2 regions of the Cryobacterium sp. 10C3 genome follow, and region 2 is predicted to be linked to the other one. Evidence: predicted binding sites of a transcription regulator. Region 2 holds the regulator's gene; the other holds the start of a gene.

Region 1 (10,699 bases), 2.0 Mb from region 2:
TCGTGCAGCACCCCGTCGATGCGGTACCGCACCCGCAGGTTGTGCTCGGCGGGCTCGATGTGGATGTCCGAGGCCTTGTCCTGGATAGCCTGGCTGACGAGGAGGTTGACGAAGCGCACGATCGGGGCGTCGTCGTCGAGCGAGTCGGAGACGCCGAAGGCCGATGCGGCCTCGACGGTGGCCTGCTCGTCCTCCATGGTGGTGGTGAGGTTGCTGAGCTCGTCGTCGGCGCGGTGGTAGCGGGCGATCGCGGCGAGCAGGTCGTTCTTCTCTGCGACGACGGGGATGACCCGCATCCGTGCGGACTCGCGCACGTCGTCGATCGCGAACACGTTGCCGGGGTCGACCATGGCGAGCACGAGGCGGCCGCCCTCGATCGCGATCGGCAGCACCTGGTGCCTGCGGCTCATTGCCGGGGTGACGAGGGCGACGGCGAGCCGGTCGACGGGGAAGTCGATCAGTTCGACGAAGGCGAGGCCGGCCTGCTCGGCGCGGGCACGGGCGAACTGCGCCTCGGTGATCACCCCGGAGTCGACGAGTGCACGCACGGCGCTTTCGTCGGCCGGGTCACCGGCCATGAGGGTGTCGAGCTTCTCGATCGGCAGCAGCCCGTGCAGGATGAGAATCTCGGTCAGTGAAGCCACGTGATCCTCCCCCGCCGGCTGAAGCTGCAGAGAACCGCGAGCGCACGCAGCAAATCTATCCACGCCCGGGAAAGTTGGTAACGCCCAACGCTAACCCCGCATTCGAGTCCGGGACAGACCCACGATCAGGGGGTGCGGAGCTTTCCGACCGGCGAAACCGTCAGCATCCGGGTGCCCGTGGACTCGACGACGAGGGAAGCGACGTCGTCACGGCCGGGCGGGAGGAGCCGCGCGGTGAGGCGACCGGCGTCGAGCAGATCGAGCTGGCCGGCGACGATGCCCGCGACCGCGGCGAGCACCTCGGGGGCCGTCCGCCGGAGTCGTCGAGCAGGGTGACGTCGACGCCGCGGAGCCGTGCGGCGCGGGCGGCGGTGATCACGGGTTCGACGAAGAGCGTCCTGGCCCGGATGGCGTCGCGCAGGGTGGCCTCGACGATGAGGCACTCGGCGCGGAGCGGCGGATCGAGGTCTTCCCCGCCGGCCAGGCGCTCGAGGGCAGGCCGGGCGAGCGCGTTCACTCGGGCGAGTTCCGATTCCCGTTCGGTGACACCCGCTTCGGCGCTCGCGGTCGTCGCGATGGAGACCGCGCGCTCCCGGTTGAGCACGGCGAGGGTGCGGGTCGAACGGGTGAGCCCAACGGCGAAGACCGCCCCGGCGAGCAGGGTGGCGGCGTGCCGCACCACGAGGGTGAGGCCGTCGGCGACGCCCAGCCCGTTCAGAAGCGCCCAGCCGAGGCCGACCGCGACGAGCAGGCCGTAGCCGGCCCAGGCCGGACCGGGACGACCGCGGGTGGCGAGCAGGACGAGCAGCAGGGTGACGGCGCCGAACGCCCAGTGCGCGAACGGCTGGGCGGATGCCGGGGCGACGACTGCCGAGGCGAGCGCGGCCCCCGCGGTGGCGAGCAGGATCACCACGACAGGGGCCCGGCGGGGAATCGGGTCGGGGACGATGACCAGGAGCCACGCCGCGGCGGCGACGATCAGGAGCAGGCCGAGGGCGGTGAGGGGCCGGCCTGCGGCGGGGCCGGGGTCTCCGAAAGCGAGGAGCAGGTGCACCGCGGCGAAGACGGTGAGGAGGACGAGGGCGAGGCTCCGCGGCAGGGTGACGAGCAGCGGGATGGCTGCGGGCGTTGCCGGGGTTCCCGGGGCGACCGGCATGGCCAGTGTCGTCGCCTCCGGCGTCCAGGAGACCACGACCTCGGCGCCGGCGCCCGGCCGCGACCAGACCGTGGCCGCCCCTCCCGCCACGCGGCGCATCCGCTCGACGATGCTGCGGGCGATGCCGAGGCGTTCGGCCGGGACGCCGGCGGGATCGAAACCGACCCCGTCGTCGCGGACGGTGATGCGGAGGCCGGGGCCCTGCATCCGTGCGGTGACGCTGCGTTGCACCGGGCGGTCAAGGCCGACCCCCGCAGCGACCCGGGAATTGCGCAGGGCCTCGCCGACGGCGCCGAGCAGGGCCGTCGCGGCTGCGGCCGTCACTACTGAGCGGTCGTCGAGGTCGGAGTTGACGACGGCGTCGGGCGTGATCTGCGCGGCGAGGGCTTCGAGTCGTCGGGTCAGTTCCGGGCCGGGGACGAGCTGCCCGGGGGCGCGGTCCCTGACCGCGTCGAGGCGCACGAGGGTGGTGGCGGCGTGCTCGGCGAGGGCTGCGGCAGGAATGCCGCCGCGGCCGGCCATCAACAGGGTGGAGATGACGCTGTCGTGCACGAGCGCGTCGATCGCCACGCGCTCGCGGCTGCGGGCCACTCCCGCCGCGGCGGCAGCGATGTCCGCCCGGGTGGCGACCGTCGCAGCGTCGACCCGGACGGCATTGCGGCGGGCCGCCATCATCAGCCCGAGGAAGACGCCGACGAGGAGCATCGAGTAGACGGCGTCTTCGAGGCCGACGAGGACCGGCCGGGGATCCGTCGATGTCGCGGCGCGGACGAGGCCGCTGAGCGCGCAGACGACGACGAGATAGGCCCAGCCCACGCGGTCGCGGGTGGCGACGCCGACGGCGAGGACGGGCACCCCGGTGAAGGTCAGGGCCCAGGGGATGTCCGCGCCGGCCGGGAGCGGGGTGGCCCGGAACGACAACCAGAAGACGAGGATGGCGAGGAACACGACGCCCTCGGCGAGCGCGATCCGGCGCAGCAGTCTCAGCGACGCCCGCCGGGAGAGCACACCGAGCGCAACGGGCAGCCCGAAGACGAGGGCCCAGATCAGGATCGCGGGAAGGGGTCGCGGCGCCCAGACCTGACTGAGGAAGGAGCCCAGGCTGAGGAGGCAGAACACCACCGCGGTGGGACCGATCGACGTATAGAGCACCCGGGCGAGGCGCTCGGCGGCGGTCAGGCCGGCGAGCGGGCGCCGGCCGCGCCTCACGGCTGGCCGGGGACCGGCAGGATGCCGTCTTCGAGGGCCCGCTTGTACAGGTCGATCTTCGTGTTGGCCGGGCGCCCGACGCGCTGGTATTTCGAACGGACCCGGCGGATGTAGTCGATCACGGTCGCCTCGGCGAGGCCGGTGCGGGCGGCGACGAGCGGGGCCTTCGCGCCGGCCGCGTAGAGGGAGAGCACTTCGCGTTCCCGCGGGCTGAGCCCGGCGTCGTTGAGCTCGGGGTCGCCGTCGAGGGCGGCAGCCCACTCGGTCGAGGGGATCGGCTCCCCGGCGGCGGCGCGGAGCACCGCGTCGAGCAGCACCGCCGTCGGTTCGGACTTGCGCACCACGCCGAGCACCCCGCTGCGGGCGGCCGTGCGCATCAGCACGGCGTCGTCGCCCGCGGTGAAGGCGAGGACGGCCGAACCGGCGGAGCGCAGCCGGTCGACGTTGTCGCCGACGGCCGAATCGTCGGACAGCCGCAGGTCGAGGATCACGAGGTCGACCGGGTGGCTGGCCTGCGCGGTCGATTCGAGCAGTTCGGTCACCGAAGCGACCGTTGCGACGACCTGGATCTCCGGGAGCGCCCCGAAGAGGGCGGCGAAACCGCGCGCGACGATCTCGTGGTCATCGATCAAGGCAATGCGATAGCTGGGCACGAGAAACTTTCGGTCAGGCCGTACGGGGACGGCGCCTGCGGTGCGGTGAAGCTGGATGGTGTTCCTGCCGCCGGCGTGCGTGTTCGGGTGCCACCGGAAGTGACGGCTTTTCGACGGTGATGTGCTGGTCCTAGGGTGAAACCGGGGGAACGCGCCGGGGGGCATGTGGGGCGCTCGCAGTCTCGCCAGGGACGAGGTCTTCTGGAGAGACAGCCGGGCGCCCCCTCCCCTCGTTCATGGCCCGATGGCCGAGGCGCCCGCCGCTCTCCTCGAGGTAGCAGGAGCCGCACAGGGACTCATAGGTGACGAAGGCCCCGTCGATCGCGACCTGGTCGCCAGCGAAGACGAAGCGCCCGTCGATCTTGCGGCCGTTGAAGACGGCCTTGCGCCCGCAGCGGCAGATGGTCTTGAGTTCTTCGAGGCTGTGCGCGATCTCGAGCAGGCGGCGGCTGCCGGGGAACGCGACGGTCTGGAAGTCGGTGCGGATCCCGTACGCCAGGACGGGGATGTTCTCGAGGATCGCGATGCGGAGCAAGTCGTCGACCTGGGCCTCGGTGAGGAACTGCGCCTCGTCGACGAGGAGGGCGCTGACGTCGAGCCCGTCGCGGGCGACGACCTGAGCGCGGTGCTCCTGGAAGAGGGCGTAGGCATCCGTCTCAGGGGTGAGCAGGAAGTCGACGCCGCGCGTCACGCCGAGGCGCGAGAGGATGCCCCGATCACCTTTGGTGTCGACAGACGGCTTGGCGAGCAGCACACGATGGCCGCGCTCCTCGTAGTTGTATGCGGCCTGGAGCATCGACGTGCTCTTGCCGCTGTTCATCGCTCCATAGCGAAAGTACAGTTTTGCCACGGTACCTGGAATCCCCCTCTGCGCCACCCGGCGCGTTCGTCTGCCCCGGGTCAGTTCAGCGTACTGGGCGTGCGACGCGTCGGCGTTCGGGGCCGTGTTCCGCGTCGAACTCGAGCGTCATGAGCGGACGACGACCGGATGCCCGGCTCGTGGAGACGCGTACCCGCCCGAACACCACGTGCAGGACGCCGAGGTAGGGCCGCAGCAGGGCGCGAACGGCCCGGGCGGGCAGGTCGATGCCGACCTGGATCGTGACCTGGTCGAGCCGGGGGGCGGATGCCGGGGCGCCGGCGCCCGGGGGCGTCTCGCGCCGGGGTCCGCGGTCGGGGATCGTGCGGAGCGGGGAGGTGCTCAGCGGGATCTCGGACGTCGTGGTGAGCGGCGACCGGGTCAGGGCCGGCCGCGGGGACCCGGTGCCGCGGAACTCGTCGCCCGCGGTGACCTGAACGACGAGGCTGCAGGGGTCGAAGCCCGGCGCCGAGCAGAGGGCGCCGAGCAGGGCCGCGGTCGCGGCGCGCTGGTCGGTATGGAAGGCGGCGGCGCGGCGGTCGGGATCGGCGACCACGAGCAGCGGGGTGATGCCGCGGGCCAGGAGTGCCGCGCGCTCCTCGCGATGGCCGCGTCGAGCCAGGTCTTGTCGAGCTCGCGAAGGAGCGCCTTGCGCACGTCGGCGGCGAGCGCACCGGCCCGGGTGATGTCGGCCTTGGTGATCTCGCCGCGTTCGAGGACCTCGGTGAGCAGCGGGAGCACGCCGGCGGCGAGTTCGGTGCGCTGCTGCTCGACGACGGCCCTGACCACGCGGGCCCTGGTCTCCTCGGTGCGCTCGATGATCGCACGGCGGGCATCCGTCTGCCAGGCCAGCAGTGAGCCGACGAGGCGACGGGAGTAGGCGGCCCCGGCGAGCGCGGGAGCGAGGACCTGGGTGACCGCGACGGCGGCGAAGACGACGGGGGCGACGTCGATGGAGTGGAAGGGCGCCTGCACCCAGGTCACCGCGGCGACGACGAGCGCGAGGACCCCGGCGGAGGCCGCGATCTGGCGCCACGGTCGGTAGGGGGCGAGGCCGAGCAGGAGAAGGCCGATCGCGACGGGACCGAAGTCGTCCTGGATCAGGGCGTTGTGGTTCCAGCGCGAGGCCTGTTCGAGCAGGTAGGCGGCGAGGGCGAGCACGGCGATGGCCACGTGCGCGGCGGCGCGGAACGGTGCGTTTCTCGGGCGGGAGGCGAGGACGAGCAGGATCGCGGCGAGGGTGACGGCCGCGATCGCGAGGGAGCCCAGGAGCGCGTTGCCGGTCTGGCCGGCCTGGGTGATCGTGGCCGTGACTGCGGAGACCGTGACGATCGCGGCGATCGCCGGCGCGAGTGGCCACGCGGCGAGGGCTCCGAGCGGATCGAGTTGTTGCTGGGTCAGGGAGCTGCGGCTCATAGCGGCCAGCCGATCCCGGCGTCGCTCGCGGTGTCGCCGGCCGGATCGGATGCCGGGCCGCTTGCCGCACCGGTGCCGGGCCGTTCGACGGCGTCGCCGGGAGACGCAGGCACCGTCAGGAGCACGGAGGTGCCTGCACCGGGACGGGTCATGATCGTGACAGAGCCGCCGAGGCGCTCGATCCGGCGGCGCACCGCCTGGCGAAGGCCGAGGCGGTCGGCGCCGGTCTCCGATTCCGTAAAGCCGCGGCCGGCATCCATCACCATCACCGAGAGATCGCGGTCGGTGGATTCGATGACGACCTCGGCGGAGACGATGCCGGCGTGCAGGATGACGTTGATCAGGCACTGCTGCACGGCGAGGCCGAGCTCGCGGTCGGCGACCGCGTCGAGGCGGCCGAGGGCGGCGCGCTCCCCCGTGACCTCGACGACGAGGCCGCGGTCACGGCAGCGTTCGATCGCGGAGTAGACGGCACTGTCGAGCCAGCCGTCCGGTCCGGAAAGTCGCTCGTCGGAGTCGGTGAGCCAGCTGGTGCCGTGCAGGGTGTCCACGGTCTCACGGATGCCTGCGGCCAGGTGCGGGCCGAGTGGCCCGGGGTGGGCGTGCACGAGCGCGACAAGCTGGTTGAGCGTGGTGTCCTGGCTGAGGGCGACCGCGCGCACGTCGAGTTCGTGCCGCAGCAGCCGGGACTGGTCCTCCTGCAGCGCCCGGTGCATGGCGAGCTGGACGGGACGGTGCCTGCGCCGGCCGAGGCCGCTCACGAGCATCACCCCGACGAGGAAGAGGTACGTCGACACCGTGAACGCATCGGGGTGATAGGGCACCCCGGTTTCGAGGGCGGCGAGGACGGTCACGGTTTCGGCGAGGATGAAGCCGGCGGTGCCCCAGAGCACGCCCACGAGGGCGCCCGTTCCGACGCCGCCGACCATCAGCAGCGCCATCTTCGGCATGGACACGAGAAAGACGTCCGAGCTGTGGAAGAGCTCGGGCAGCCCGAGCAGGGTGACGCTGACGACGTAGGTGACGACGGAGCCGACGAGAAGGTAGGCGACCGAGAGCAGCACGGTGCGGTGGCGGGACAGGAGGAAGAGGAGGATCGCCATCGAGAGGATCCCGATCAGGCTCACGCCGATCTGCGCGCTCGGGTGGCTGATGCCGAGAACGGCGATCGAGACGAGGGCACCGACCAGGCAGGTGAGGCCGAACCAGTGCGTGGCCTGGGCCAGGGCACGCCCGACCGAGGTACCGACCAGATGGTCGGGGAGGCCTAGGGTCATTGCCGCTCCGTTCTCCGTCGATTATCGCATCCGGTGGAGTCCTTCTGGCGTGAAGGGTCGCGAATCGAGGTTCGCGTGGGCGTTGAACGTCGATCTGCGACACCTCAGCCGGGGCGGGGGCGCAGCGAGGCATCCGCTGTGCGGAGCCGCAGTTCAGAACAGGGTCGGGTGCAGCTCAGGTGGGAGCTCACCCGCAATGAGTAACCCCGGGCCGGGCACGGGCTCGCCAGGGAACGCAGGGACGGCGGGCGCGGGGCGGGCGAGCGCGCGGGAGCGGACGCCGCCGGTGACGGGATCCTCGAGCCCGTGCTCGAGCCCGTGCGCCCGGATCAGCGGCTTGATCCGGAGCGCGAGCCATTGCCGGTAGCCCTTGGGTGCGTAGGCGTTACGACCGTAGAGCTCGTGGTAGCGGGGCACGAGGTCGGGGTGGTCCCTCGCGAGCCACTGCATGAACCAGTCGCGCACCCCCGGCCGCAGGTGCAGCGCGGTGTACATCACGTCGGAGGCCCCGGCAGCCTTCGCCTGGCGGAGGGCGTCGTCGAGGTGCGCCCGGGTGTCCGTGAGGAACGGCAGGATCGGCATCATGAACACGGAGCAGCGCAGGCCGCGCTCCCGGATGGCGGTCACCGTGGCGAGGCGCGCCGCCGTGGATGGGGTGCCCGGCTCGACCGCTGACTGCAGCTCGTCGTCGTAGATCGCGATCGAGAGGGCGAGGTCGACCGGCACGAGCGTGCTCGCCTCCACGAGCAGATCGAGGTCGCGCCGGATCAGGGTGCCTTTGGTCAGGATCGAGAGCGGGGTGCCGGAGTCGGCGAGCGCCGCGATGACGCCCGGCATCAGCCGGTAGCGACCCTCTGCACGCTGGTAGGGATCGGTGTTGGTGCCGAGCGCGACGGCGTTGCGCTCCCAGGCGGGCCTGGCGAGCTCCTTGCGGAGAACCTCCGCGACGTTGACCTTCACGATGATCTCGTTGTCGAAGTCCTTGCCGGCGTCGAGGTCGAGGTACGTGTGCGTGTTGCGGGCAAAACAGTTGTGGCTGATGACCCCGTTCGCAATGAAGTCGCCGGTCCCGGTCGTGATGTCGATCATGTCCATCGTGGTCCCCAGATCCTCGACGGACACGACCTGAAGCAAAGCCGCGGACTTCACGGCTGCACCGGCGATGGACAGCTTCCGGTCAATGGCGGGCCCTACGAGCCCGAAACCCATGAGTTTGTTGTTCTCGGTCAGGTAGGGACGTTGACCGTCCCCGCGCATGGCGCGGGTGACGAACTTCCACCCTCGCTCGGTGAGGAAGCGGTGGTCTCCGCTGGCCACGAGCTCGGTGCCGTCAGCGAGGATGACGCGGTAGCCGCGCTTCCGGGTGTCCCAGGAAGCGAGCACTGTGGTCTGCACATACCGCCGGTAGGCGCCGACGGTCTCCGTGCCCATGATCGCATCGCCAACCCTGACCTCCCAGAGTGGCTTCTGCCGTCCGTCGGCCATCAGGATGAGCGTTTCCGGGCTCAGGCAGTATGTGCACGCATGGGAGCAGCCTCGGTAGGGGTTGATCGTCCAGCCGAACGGCATGGCACTCTGGCCGGGCACCCGGTTGAGCGCGGACTTGGCCAGGATCTCGTGGAAGGTGATCCCCGCGAACTCGGGGGTGCGCACGCTCCGCACCAGGTTGTTCAGCCGGGCAAGGCCGGGAAGCGCGCCCGCTTGTTCCGTCGTGAGTTCCTGCCCGCTCCACCGCATGCATACATTCGAACACACGTTCGATACTTGCGCAAGGGTGACGCGGCATCCGCCCTCACCGATTCGACGGAGATCGTGCCCGACTCCGTCGGATCGGTCAGGGGTTGGGGATCGGTCAGGGGTTGGTGAGGTGCAGGGTCGCGGCGGTCGCGGCGAGGGAGGCTGCGGCGCGGGCGGGGTCGTCCGACAGGGTCGTGCCGAGGCTCGGGATCAGTTCGCGGAGTCGCGGTTCCCAGGCCGGGTACTGCTCGGGGAAGCAGCGCTTGAGCAGGTCGACCATGATCGGAGCCGCGGTCGATGCCCCGGGGGATGCCCCGAGCAGGCCGGCGATGCTGCCGTCGGCCGAGGTGATGACCTCGGTTCCGAATTGCAGCACTCCGCCCTCCTTCGGGTCCTTCTTCATCACCTGGACACGCTGGCCCGCGGTGATGAGCTCCCAGTCGGCCATCTTCGCCGTCGGCATGAACTCCTGCAGGGCCTTGAGCTTGACGGTGCGGGACGCGAAGACCTCGCCGAAGAGGTACTTCATCAGGCCGACGTTGTGCCGGGCGACGGCGAGCATCGGGCCGATGTTGTGCCCACGGACAGAGAAGGGGAGGTCGAACCAGGTGCTCGACTTGAGGAACTTGGGGGTGAACCCCGCGAAGGGCCCGAACAGTAGCGAGGCCTCCCCCTCGACGTGGCGGGTGTCGAGGTGCGGGACCGACATCGGCGGGGCGCCGACGGCGGCCTTGCCGTAAACCTTGGCCTGGTGCTGGGCAACGACCGCGGGATTGGTCGTGCGCAGGAACTGGCCGCTGATCGGGAACCCGCCGAAGCCGCGTGCCTCGGGGATGCCGCTTTGCTGCAGCAGGGCGAGCGCGCCGCCGCCGGCACCCACGAACACGAAGCGGGCCTTCACCGTGCTGGGGTGCCCGCCGACGAGGCGCCGGAGGTTCAGCCGCCAGGTGCCGTCCGTCAGCTTCTTCAGGCCGGTGACCTGCTGGTTGACGTGGACGCCGACACCCTTGGCTGCGAGGTCGTCGAAGAGGTAGCGGGTGAGTGCGCCGAAGTCGACATCGGTGCCCGAGGCGATCCGGGTCGCGGCGATGCGCTGGTTCTTCGGGCGGTTCTTCGTGAGCAGCGGGGTCCAGGTGCCGATGACGGCCGGGTCTTCGCTGTATTCCATCCCGTGGAAGAGCGGCTGGTCCTTGAGCGCCGCGAACCGTTTGCGCAGGTACTCGACGTTGGACTTGCCGTGCACGAACGTCATGTGCGGCGTCGAGTTGATGAACTTCGTCGGTTCGGGCAGAACGCCGTCGATAACCAGGGACGACCAGAGCTGGCGGCTGATCTGGAACTGCTCATTGATGCTCACGGCTTTGTCGGCGGTGACGCTTCCGTCGCTCGCCTGGGGCATGTAGTTGAGCTCGCACAGGGCAGCGTGACCGGTCCCCGCGTTGTTCCAGGGGTTCGAGCTCTCCTGGGCGACCTCGCCGAGGCGCTCGTAGACCTCGATACTCCAGTCGGGCTGCACCTGTTTGATCAAGGTGCCGAGAGTGGCGCTCATGACGCCGCCACCAATAAGTACGACATCAACCTGCGCCATTGGATTCACACGTTCGAGTGTAACGCCGCGCGCACGGGCGCCTGACCGCGCCCGATACCGCCGATCACCCCGGACTGGGGGCGAAATGGGACACCAAAACGGAACAAAGATCCGTCAGACGATACTCCTGCGTAACATATCTGTATAACCCCCCGATAGG
Region 2 (10,699 bases):
GCACCGAGGTGTGGATGTCGGAGACGCCGGTGCCGTCGAGGTTGATCGTCAGGTCGATGCTCGACTCGCTCGTCTCCCGCTGCAGGTGCGCGATGCGGGCCTGTGCGGTCGATGACTGTGCGGCCGGTGACTGTGAGCTCATGCGGCTAGTTTATTGGCCCGGGCGGTTACGCGTGGCCCAGTGCTTCGAGGGCGTCGAGGAATACGCTCGTCTCGCGCTCGGTGCCGGCCGTGACCCGCAGGTGGCCGGGGATCCCGACGTCGCGCACGAGGATGCCCTCGGCGAGCAGCGCCTCGAAGGTTCCGCGCGGGTCGGAGACCCCGCCGAACAGCACGAAATTGCTCCAGCTCCGCAAGGGGCGGTAGCCCAGCCGGTGCAGCTCGGTGACGAGGCGGTCGCGCTGGCCGCGGATGTCGTCGACCATGCGCAGCATCTCCGGCGTGTGCGCGAAAGCGGCGACGGCCGCGGCCTGGGTCAGCGCGGAGAGGTGGTACGGCAGGCGCACGAGCCGCAGCGCATCCGTCACGGCCGGGTCGGCGGCGAGGTAGCCCACCCGGGCCCCGGCGAATGCGAAGGCCTTGCTCATCGTGCGGGAGACCAGCAGGCGTTCCCTGCCGGGCAGCAGGGTGAGAGCGGATGCCGTTCCCACCGGAGCGAATTCGGCGTAGGCCTCGTCGACGACCACGATGCCGTCACAGGCGTCGTAGACGGCGGCGATCACGTCGAGAGAGAGCGGGGTGCCGGTCGGGTTGTTCGGGGAGCACAGGAAGACGAGGTCGGGATTGACCCGGTTGACCCAGTCGACGGCGCGTTCCGGGGTGAGTTCGAAGTCGGCGTCGCGGTCACCGGCGACCCAGCGGGTTCCGGTTCCCGAGGCGAGCAACGGGTACATCGAATAGGTGGGGGCGAAACCGAGGAGGGTGCGTCCCGGCCCGCCGAAGGCCTGCAGCACCTGCTGGAGAACCTCGTTGGAGCCGTTGGCCGCCCAGATGTTCTGACGGGTGAGACCGTGTCCGAGGTAGCGGGCCATCGCCTCGCGCAGTTCCGTGAATTCCCGGTCCGGGTACCGGTTGATCCCCCGGATAGCGGCGGCCAGTGCTGCGGCGATGTCGACGGCCACGTCCTCGGGGATGCCGTGGGTGTTCTCATTCACGTTGAGCGCGACCGGCACGTGCAGCTGCGGCGCCCCATAGGGAGTGAGCCCGCGAAGATTGTCGCGGAGAGGCAGGTCGTTGAGACTGGTCACTCCCCCCATGTTACCGATGGGCCTCAGCACCGGCGGGTCATATTGCCCGTGGTTCAGTATTTGGCTTGCTCAGTACTCCGGTGGTTCAGTATCCGGCTTGCTCACTGTCCGGCTTGCTCAGTATCCGGCTTGCTCAGTATTCGGCAGGGAGAGCCAAGCGCTGGCCCGGCTGCACGCTCTCGGAGGGCAGCTGGTTCAGGTTGACGATCTCGGCGATGACCTCGCGCGGATCGGCAGAAGGGGCGATGCGCTCGGCAAGCTGCCACAACGACTGGCCCGACTGGATCGTGACGTAGTCGAAGGTCGTCGCACTTCCACCCGCGTCGGCGCTCATGCCGCTGCCGCTCAAGGTGCTGCCGTCTGCGGCGGCGAGGCCGCCGTTGAGGGCGAGGGCAAGCGCGCCGACGACGAGGGGGACGCCGGCGATCGCGGTCAGCACGGCACGACCGCGCCGGGTGATGCGCAGCCGGGTGTGCGCCCCCGGGACCAGCTCGATTGTTGTGCTCATGTCTGCCTCCTGTGTATTCGTATCCGGCTCTCGGCCGGGAGAGCCGGATACGAAGCTATGTTCCGAATATATATTCGATTGTTCGAACAATCAAGACTTTCTCCGGTTATTATTGGGGTGAAGTACACGACACACTCGAATGAATGTCTGCACTTCGCCCCAGGCTGGTTACAGTTTCGATTGACTGGTGTGAACTCAACCAGCGACCACTGACATTCGGATACGGTCGCCTCACGGCATCCACCGGGGCGACCGCCCGCCACCGTCCACCGCCACCGACAGGAGCGACATCGTGACCCAGGACAGCGTGACCCCGGACAGCGTGACCCCGTTCGCCGGCAGTTCCCCCGAGCGCGGCGGAACACGTCGGAGGAAGAGCCTCAGCGACAAGCAGCGCGCGATCATGGACGTGATCCAGCGCTCTGTCGGCCAGCGCGGCTATCCGCCGAGCATGCGGGAGATCGGTGACGCCGTGGGCCTGTCGTCGCTGTCGAGCGTCACCCACCAGCTCAACCAGCTCCAGCTGAGCGGCTACCTGCGCAGGGACCCGAACCGGCCCCGGGCGCTCGAGGTCCTGATCGAGCTGCCGCAGTCGCCGGAGGACACCGCGGCCGGCGCCGCCGAGAACTTCCAGCAGGGTACCCCGGTGGGCGACGCGGCAATGGTGCCGCTCGTCGGGCGGATCGCGGCCGGTGTTCCGATCATGGCCGACCAGCAGGTCGACGAGATCTTCCCGCTCCCGCGCCAGCTCGTCGGCAAGGGCGAGCTGTTCATGCTCAAGGTCGTCGGCGAATCGATGATCGACGCCGCGATCATGGACGGCGACTGGGTCGTCGTCCGCCAGCAGAAGACCGCGGAGAACGGCGAGATCGTCGCCGCGATGCTCGATGGCGAGGCGACGGTGAAGGTCTTCCGGCAGCGTGACGGCCACACCTGGCTGCTGCCGAGGAACACCAACTTCGAGCCGATCCTCGGTGACCACGCCGAGATCCTCGGCAAGATCGTCGCCGTCCTGCGTTCCCTGTAGCTCCCTGTAGATCCCCCGTGCGCGCCAACTGCGCCGCTTCGCGCCAGGCAAGCCTGGCGCGAAGCGGCGCAAACGGCGCGTCGCGCGCGGCGGGTGTTCGCCGCGAGGAGGATCAGGCGAGGGCGGGCACGCCTGCGGCGAGGCGGGCGCGCACGATGCGGGTCGCCTCGATCATGTTTCCGAGAGACTCGACCGTCTCCGCGTAGCCGCGGGTCTTGAGCCCGCAATCCGGGTTCACCCAGACCTGACCGGCCGGGATGGCGGCGACGGCACGGTCGAGCAGCTCCGTCAGCTCGGCAACGCCCGGCACCCGCGGTGAGTGGATGTCGTAGACGCCCGGGCCGATGCCGTGGTCGAAGCCATTGGCCTGAATGTCCGTCACGACCTCCATCCGGGAGCGGGCCGCCTCGATGCTCGTCACGTCGGCGTCGAGAGCGCGGATCGCCTCGAGCACGACACCGAACTCGGAGTAGCAGAGGTGGGTGTGGATCTGGGTGGCGTCCCGCACCCCGGCGGTCGCGAGCCGGAACGAGCCGACGGACCAGTCGAGGTAGTCTGCGTGGCCGGCCTTCTTGAGCGGAAGCAGTTCGCGCAGGGCCGGCTCGTCGACCTGGATGATGCCGATTCCGGCGGCCTCGAGGTCGGCGATCTCGTCGCGGAGGGCGAGGGCGACCTGGCGCGCCGTCTCGCCGAGGGGCTCGTCGTCGCGCACGAAGGACCAGGCGAGGATGGTGACCGGGCCGGTCAGCATGCCCTTGACCGGCTTCGCCGTCAGCCCCTGCGTGTAGGTCGACCAGTCGACGGTGATCGGCTTCGGGCGGGAGACATCGCCCCACAGGATGGACGGGCGGGTGCAGCGGCTGCCGTAGGACTGGACCCAGCCGTTCTCGGTGACCGCGAAGCCGTCGAGGTTCTCGGCGAAGTACTGCACCATGTCGTTGCGCTCGGGTTCGCCGTGCACGAGCACGTCGAGGCCGATCTCCTCCTGCAGGGCGACGACCCTGGCGATCTCCGCGCGCATCAGGTCGCGGTATTCGGCGTCGCTGAGCACTCCGGTGAGGAAACGGGCGCGGGCACGGCGGATCTCCCCGGTCTGCGGGAAGGAGCCGATGGTCGTCGTCGGCAGGAAGGGCAGCGCGAGTGCGGCCTCCTGGGCGGCGAGCCTGTCGGCGTAAACCCCTCGGCTGTACGAGGCGTCGGTGAGCTCCGCGGCACGGGCCCTCACGGCACCGTCGCGGACGCCGGGGGCGGCGCTGCGGGAGGCGAGTGCGCCGGTCGCAGCGTCCAGTTCGGCGCTGATGGCCTCCCGTCCGTCGGCCAGGCCGCGGGCGAGGGTCACAACCTGGCCGACTTTCTCGTCGGCGAATGCGAGCCAGCTCACGAGTTCGGCGCCGAGCGCGGTCTCGTCCGCGACGGTGTGCGGGACGTGCTGGAGGCTCGTCGAGGTCGAGACGGCGATCCGCGGCGACAGTGCGCCGGCCCCGGTGACCTGAGCGAAGGCATCCGCCAGGTCACCGCGCCAGATGTTGTGCCCGTCGATGACACCGGCGACGAGGGTCTTCCCGTCCAGCCCTGGGGCGGTCTCGGGGAGCGTGCCGCGGACGAGATCAAGGCCGATGGCCTCGATCGGTGCGCCGGCGAGCACGGGCAGGGCGTCGTCGAGGCTGCCGTAGGGGGCAGCGACGAAGATCGCCGGACGCTGGGCGAGGTGCCCGAGGGTCCCGTACGCCCACTGCACGGCGCTGAGGGTCTCGGCGCGGGGCACGTGGATGCTCTCGCTGACGAGGCCGGGTTCGTCGAGCTGCACCCACTCGGCACCGGCGTCGGCGAGGCGCTGCAGCAGGGTCGCGTACACCGGAATGAGGTCATCGAGCCGGTCGAGGGGCTCGAAGCCCGCAGGGGCTTCGTCGCTCGGCTTGCTGAGCAGCAGGAACGTGACCGGGCCGACGATGACGGGCCGGGTCAGGAAGCCGGCGGCGCGTGCCTCCTCGAATTCGCGCACGATCCGGTCGCTCGAGAGGGAGAACTCCGTTTCCGGCCCGATCTCGGGCACGAGGTAGTGGTAGTTCGAGTCGAACCACTTGGTCATCTCGAGCGGGAGGCTGTCCCCCTCGCCGCGGGCGAGGGTGAAGTATCCGGCGAGGTCGATGTGCCCGTCGGCGTCGACGAGTCCGGCGAAGCGGGCGGGCACGGCGCCGACCGTGCAGAGCGCGTCGAGCATCTGGTCGTAGTAGGAGAACGACTCCGGGATGGCGGAGTCGGTGCGGCCGAGGCCGAGGGCGGCGAGGCGGTCGCGGGTGGCCTGACGGAGTCCGGCCGCGGCGGCCTCGAGTTCGACGGCGCTCGATGTGCCGGCCCAGAAGGATTCGACGGCCTTCTTGAGTTCTCGGCGCGGGCCGATGCGCGGATAGCCGAGGATCGTGCCTGCGGGGAACGGGGCAGTGCTGGTCATAACGTTTCCTTTGCGGTTGGGCGGTGCAGCGGATGCTGGCGGGTGGTGTGTGGGGCGGATGCCGCGGCGTGCAGGGTGCTTTCGGGCGCGACGGAAATCCGAGGCGCCCGTACGGCGTTCGGTGGAGCGGGAGCGGCGCTGGCGACCGGGGCGGGGCGGGGCGCCAGGCCGGGTTACACGATCGTGGGCAGTGCCGTCGGTGTCCGGACCGGAGCCGGCGCGCCGAGCAGGCCGCAGCCGTCGAGCACCTCCAGTACGGTCTCGTGCTGATTGAAGGCGTAGAGGTGCAGACCGGGCGCTCCCCCGGCGATCACCTGGCTGGCGAGGTCGACGGCGTGCTGGATGCCGATCTCACGCTGTCCTTCCTTGGTCGGTTCGATCTCGAGCCGGATGGACAGGTCTGCCGGCATCTGCTCACCGGAGAGTTCGATGATCCGCCGCAGCCTGGCCGGGCTGGTCACCGGCATGATGCCGGGCAGGATCGGGAAGAGCACTCCGGCTTCCCTGGCGCGCTGGACGAAGCTCAGGAAGTGGTCGGCGTGGAAGAAGAGCTGGGTGATGCCGAGGTTCGCGCCCGCGGCCTGCTTGGCGAGCAGGGTGTCGATATCCTGCGCCGAGGAACGTGACCGGGGGTGGCCGTTCGGGAACGCCGCAACGGCGATCCGCACCTTCTCGTGGCCGGGCTTGACGGCGCGTGCGGCGGGGATACCGGGGATGATCGTCTCGCGGTACGGGGACTTCTCGGCCTGAACCCGGTGGATGAGCTGCACGAGTTCGGCGGCGCTGCCGAAGTCGCCGAGGAACGCCTCGCCCTCCTTCGTGCCTGCCGGGGGTCGCCGCGGAGGGCGAGGAAGCTGCGCACTCCGGCGTCGAGGAATTCGCGGATCAGCCGGTTCGCCTCGTCGTGGGTGGAGCCGACGCAGGTGAGGTGGGCCATCGCTTCGACGTTCGTCGTGCGGAGGATGCGGCTGAGAACGTCGAGCGAGGAGCGGCGTGAGGATCCGTTGGCCCCGTAGGTGACCGAGAGGAAGTCGGGGCCCGCCGCTGCGAGATGGTCGATCGTCGTCGCGAGAGCGGATGCTGCGGCATCCGTCTTCGGCGGATACAGCTCGAACGAAAAGGGGATGCGCCGTGTGCGGGCGGAGTCCGTTGGAGTGGACATTCATTCCTCATTCGACAGTAGCCAGTGTGTGCACTGAATGGCCGGGCGGCCGCGGACCGCCAGAAAGCCCTGGCGGGTGTTCGCGGGCGGGTGCCGGGCTCGGCTGTCGCTCCATGCCGGCGGAAGAAATCCGTCGGCAACGATTGAAGAAAACTCTAGCAATCCCTTAATCGGATTGCACGAGTGTGACCGTTCGTTACCTGGTTCAGCTTGCGACGGCGGGCACGGCGGCCGCCGGTGCGACGGCGAACGGTGCGAACTGGGACTGGATCTCCGTCGTGACGAGGGCGCGCACCCGGGTGCCGGTTTCGGCGTAGTCCGTCGTGAGCACCGTGCCCTGGGCGTGCAGCATCGCGATCAGGTCGCCACGCTCGTAGGGAATGAGCAGGTCGAGTTCGATGGACGGGCGCGGAAGCAGTCCGGCGATCGCGGCGAGCACCTCGTCGACGCCCTCACCCGTGCGGGTGGAGACGAAGATGCCCTTCGGCCAGAGGCCGCGCAGCACGAGACGATCGTCGTCCGTGACGAGGTCGCTCTTGTTGAAGACGACGAGCTCAGGGATCTCCCGGGCGCCGACCTCACCGATGACCTCGCGGACCGTCGCGAGCTGGCTCGCCGGGTCGGGGTGGGAGGCGTCGACGACGTGCACGATGACGTCGGCGTCGGCGACCTCTTCAAGGGTCGACCGGAAGGCCTCGACGAGTTGGTGCGGCAGGTTGCGGACGAAGCCGACGGTGTCGGTCAGCGTGTACAGCCGGCCGTCGCTCGTTGTCGACTTCCGGACGGTCGCGTCGAGCGTGGCGAAGAGGGAGTTCTCGACGAGCACGCCGGCGCGCGTGATCCGGTTGAGCAGGCTCGACTTGCCCGCGTTGGTGTAGCCGACGATGGCGACGGAGGGCACGGCGTTGCGCTTGCGGTTGGCGCGCTTGGCCTCGCGGGCCGGCTTCATGGCCAGGATCTGCTTGCGCAGCCGGGACATCCGGGTGTGGATGCGACGACGGTCGAGTTCGATCTTCGTCTCGCCGGGGCCGCGGGAACCCATTCCGGCACCGGTTCCGCCGACCTGGCCACCGGCCTGGCGCGACATGGAGTCACCCCAGCCGCGGAGGCGGGGCAGCAGGTATTCGAGCTGGGCGAGTTCGACCTGCGCCTTGCCCTCCCTGCTCTTGGCGTGCTGGCTGAAGATGTCGAGGATCGTGGCGGTGCGGTCGATGACCTTGACCTTGACGACGTCCTCGAGGGCGCGTCGCTGGCTGGGCGCGAGTTCGGTGTCGGCGATGACGGTGTCGGCGCCGAGCGCCTTGACGATGCCGGCGAGTTCCTGCGCTTTGCCCTTGCCGAGGTAGGTGCTCGTGTCCGGGGTGGCGCGGCGCTGCATGAGGCCGTCGAGCACGGTGGCGCCCGCGGTCTCGGCGAGGGCAGCGAGTTCGCGCATGGAGTTCTCGGCGTCCGCGACAGTGCCCTGGGTGTAGAGGCCGATCAGGATGACGTTCTCGAGGCGCAGCTGCCGGTATTCGACCTCGGTGACGTCCTCGAGCTCGGTGGAGAGGCTGGGAACGCGGCGGAGGGCGTTGCGGTCTTCGCGGTCGAGCTGGGCGCCGTCATGGCCGTCATCGTGTTCGTCGGAGCGGGGCTCGGCGTCGAGGGCCTGGGCGCTCCCGCTGCGGAACAGGGAGTAGCCGGCGGCCTTGGAATCGGCACTGGCAAGGACCCGTGCCACAACGTCGTCGTCCGGGGTTTCAACTGGTTCAATCATTCCTTTAACCTTACTTCCTCGAAGAGCGGTAGGTTCCCTCTATGCCCTCCGACCATTACTTCACCCCTGCCCCCGACAGCAAGCTCAGGCTGCAGCAGGTGACCGTGCACCTGGGCGGTCAGGCGCGGGAGGTCACGACCGCCAATTCGGTGTTCAGTCCCGACCACATCGACACGGGTACCAAGGTGCTCCTCGAGAACACGCCGGCGCCGCCGCCGGGGGCGACTTCCTCGACCTCGGCTGCGGCTGGGGTCCGATCAGCTTCCACCTCGCGCTCGCTTCGCCGCGCGCCACGATCTGGGCGGTCGACGTCAACGAGCGCGCCCTCGACCTCGTACGGCTGAATGCCGAGAAGCTCGGGCTGACGAACATCACGGCCGTCACACCCGACCAGGTTCCCTCGCACGTGCAGTTCCGCACGATCTGGTCGAACCCGCCGATCCGGGTCGGCAAGAACGAGCTGCACAACCTGCTGAGTAGCTGGCTACCGCGCCTCGAGCCCGATTCGGATGCCTGGCTCGTCGTGCAGCGCAACCTCGGGTCCGATTCCCTGCAGCGCTGGCTCGACGGCGAACTCCCCCACGACTTCGCGGTCTCCCGCTTCGCGATCAGCAAGGGCTTCCGGGTCCTCCGCGTCAAGCGCCACGGCGACCCCACCCTCTAACCGCGAGAGCACTCCCCCGCTGAGCCCGCGCCCGCAAGGTTCCGCGAGAGCGGAGATATGGCCCTTTCGCGGACCGCGAAGGGGCCATATTCGTACTCTCGCGGCAGGGACGGGCGAATCCCCGACCTGGGGGCCTTGGTCAGTTGAGGCGGAAGACGCCGTCGTAGACGAGCTCGGCCGGCCCGGAGAGCGCGACGTGCTCGCCGTCCTCTGCAGGGAACATCCGCACGCCGAGCGTGCCGCCGGTCACCTCGACGCGCCACTGGTTCGGGGCTCCCGCGCCCGCCCAGTGCCGGGTCGCGAGGGCGGCCGCTGCGGCTCCCGTGCCGCAGGAGAGCGTCTCGCCGCTGCCGCGTTCGTGGACGCGCATCCGGATGTGTCCGACGCCGTCGACGACCAGGGGGTCGCCCGGCACCACGAATTCGACGTTGGCCCCGTCGGCCGGTTCGGGGTCGAGCTGCGGGATGTAGCCGAGGTCCGCGCTCTCGAGTTCACCGAGGTCCGCGAGGGCGACCACGACGTGCGGGTTGCCGACGTTGATCCCGAGACCGGGCCGGGCGACGGCGAGGTTCCTGGCACGGACGAGCGGTTCGCCGCCGTCGAGCCGCCAGCGGCCCAGGTCGACCTGGTAGCCCGCAGCGTTCCGCTGCACGTCACGGACGCCCGCGCGCGTTCCGACGACGAGGGTGTCCCCGCCGGGCACGTCGGCGAGGCCCTGTTCGGCGAGGAACCGGGCGTAGACACGGATGCCGTTGCCGCACATCTCGGAGAGCGTCCCGTCGGCGTTCCAGTAGTCCATGAACCACTCGGCCTGGTCGTCCTCCGCGAGGGCTGGGGCGCCGGCCTCGAGGCTGCGCGAGCGGACCGCGCGGATGATGCCGTCGGCGCCGATGCCGAAGCGGCGGTCGCAGATCGCGCGGATCTGCGCCGGGGTCAGCTCGATCTCCCCGTCCGGATCGGCGAACAACACGAAGTCGTTGCCCGTGCCCTGGCCCTTGGTGAAGTTGAGATCGATGCCCATCAGACCAGTGTAGGGAGCAGACCGGGCACCACAGACCCACACTCCCCGTCGAATCGGTTCCGGGTCAGAGGTGCGAGCGGGCAGCCTCGACGCGGTCGGGGGCGTCGTAGTCGATCCAGTGCGTGTCCTGTGAGCGCTTGAACCAGCTGACCTGCCTGCGCGCGTAGCGACGGGTGAGCTGTTGGGTCTGCTCGATCGCCTCGGCCTGGCTGAGCCGGCCGCTGAGCTGGCCGAGCGCCTGCGCGTAGCCGATGGCGCGGCTCGCGGTCACCCCGGTTTCGAGGCCGGCCGGGATGAGGCCCCGCACCTCGTCAAGGAGACCGCCGGCCCACATCCGGTCGACACGGGCATCGAGGCGCGCGGTGAGTTCCTCGCGCGGCGCCCTCAGGCCGAGGGTCACGGCCGGACGCCAGTACACGGGCTCCCCCGGTAGGGCGGCGAGGTGCGGCGCTCCGGTGAGTTCGACGACCTCGAGCGCGCGCACGAGGCGGCGGCCGTTGCTCGCGCCGATCCGGGAGGCGGCGCCGGGGTCGACGACCTTCAGGCGCGCATAGAGGACGCCGGGGCCCTGCTCGACCAGGTCGGCCTCGAGCCGGGCGCGCAGTACCGGGTCGGTCGCCGGGAACTGGAAGTCGAAGACCACGGAGGAGACGTAGAGCCCGGATCCGCCGACGAGGATGGGCACGGCCCCGCGGGCGGCGATGTCCTCGATCGACGAACGGGCCTCGGTCTGGTAACGGGCGACCGCGGCCTCGTCGGTCACGGCGAGCACGTCGAGCAGGTGGTGCGGGATCCCCCGCTGCTCGTCGGCTCCAAGCTTGGCGGTGCCGATGTCCATGCCGCGATAGAGCTGCATGGCGTC

What was found. The regulator LexA, encoded in region 2, represses DNA repair genes until DNA is damaged. The targets are predictions, from matches to a motif close to TCGAACANNTGTTCGA.
Region 1: a site for LexA is predicted at 8,960-8,975, ahead of RGU41_RS19265 (Rv2578c family radical SAM protein). Genes of this name have one in related genera too.

The regions. Positions count from the first base shown of each region.
Region 1 is NZ_JAVIWF010000002.1:3,843,282-3,853,980, reverse strand. Features, by position in the region: gene RGU41_RS19295 (GspE/PulE family protein) at 1-644, opposite strand, end outside; gene RGU41_RS19290 (hypothetical protein) at 805-3,009, opposite strand; gene RGU41_RS19285 (response regulator) at 3,006-3,641, opposite strand; gene RGU41_RS19280 (thymidine kinase) at 3,793-4,512, opposite strand; gene RGU41_RS19275 (hypothetical protein) at 4,903-5,937, opposite strand; gene RGU41_RS19270 (sensor histidine kinase) at 5,934-7,214, opposite strand; gene RGU41_RS19265 (Rv2578c family radical SAM protein) at 7,368-8,951, opposite strand; gene RGU41_RS19260 (malate:quinone oxidoreductase) at 9,067-10,539, opposite strand.
Region 2 is NZ_JAVIWF010000002.1:1,889,830-1,900,528, forward strand. Features, by position in the region: gene hisB (imidazoleglycerol-phosphate dehydratase HisB) at 1-142, opposite strand, end outside; gene RGU41_RS09835 (histidinol-phosphate transaminase) at 168-1,247, opposite strand; gene RGU41_RS09840 (LysM peptidoglycan-binding domain-containing protein) at 1,381-1,755, opposite strand; gene lexA (transcriptional repressor LexA) at 2,159-2,782, shown strand; gene metE (5-methyltetrahydropteroyltriglutamate--homocysteine S-methyltransferase) at 2,895-5,234, opposite strand; gene RGU41_RS09855 (methylenetetrahydrofolate reductase) at 5,408-6,004, opposite strand; partial or broken gene RGU41_RS09860 (methylenetetrahydrofolate reductase) at 6,106-6,396, opposite strand; gene hflX (GTPase HflX) at 6,602-8,152, opposite strand; partial or broken gene RGU41_RS09870 (class I SAM-dependent methyltransferase) at 8,194-8,816, shown strand; gene dapF (diaminopimelate epimerase) at 8,956-9,837, opposite strand; gene miaA (tRNA (adenosine(37)-N6)-dimethylallyltransferase MiaA) at 9,902-10,699, opposite strand, start outside.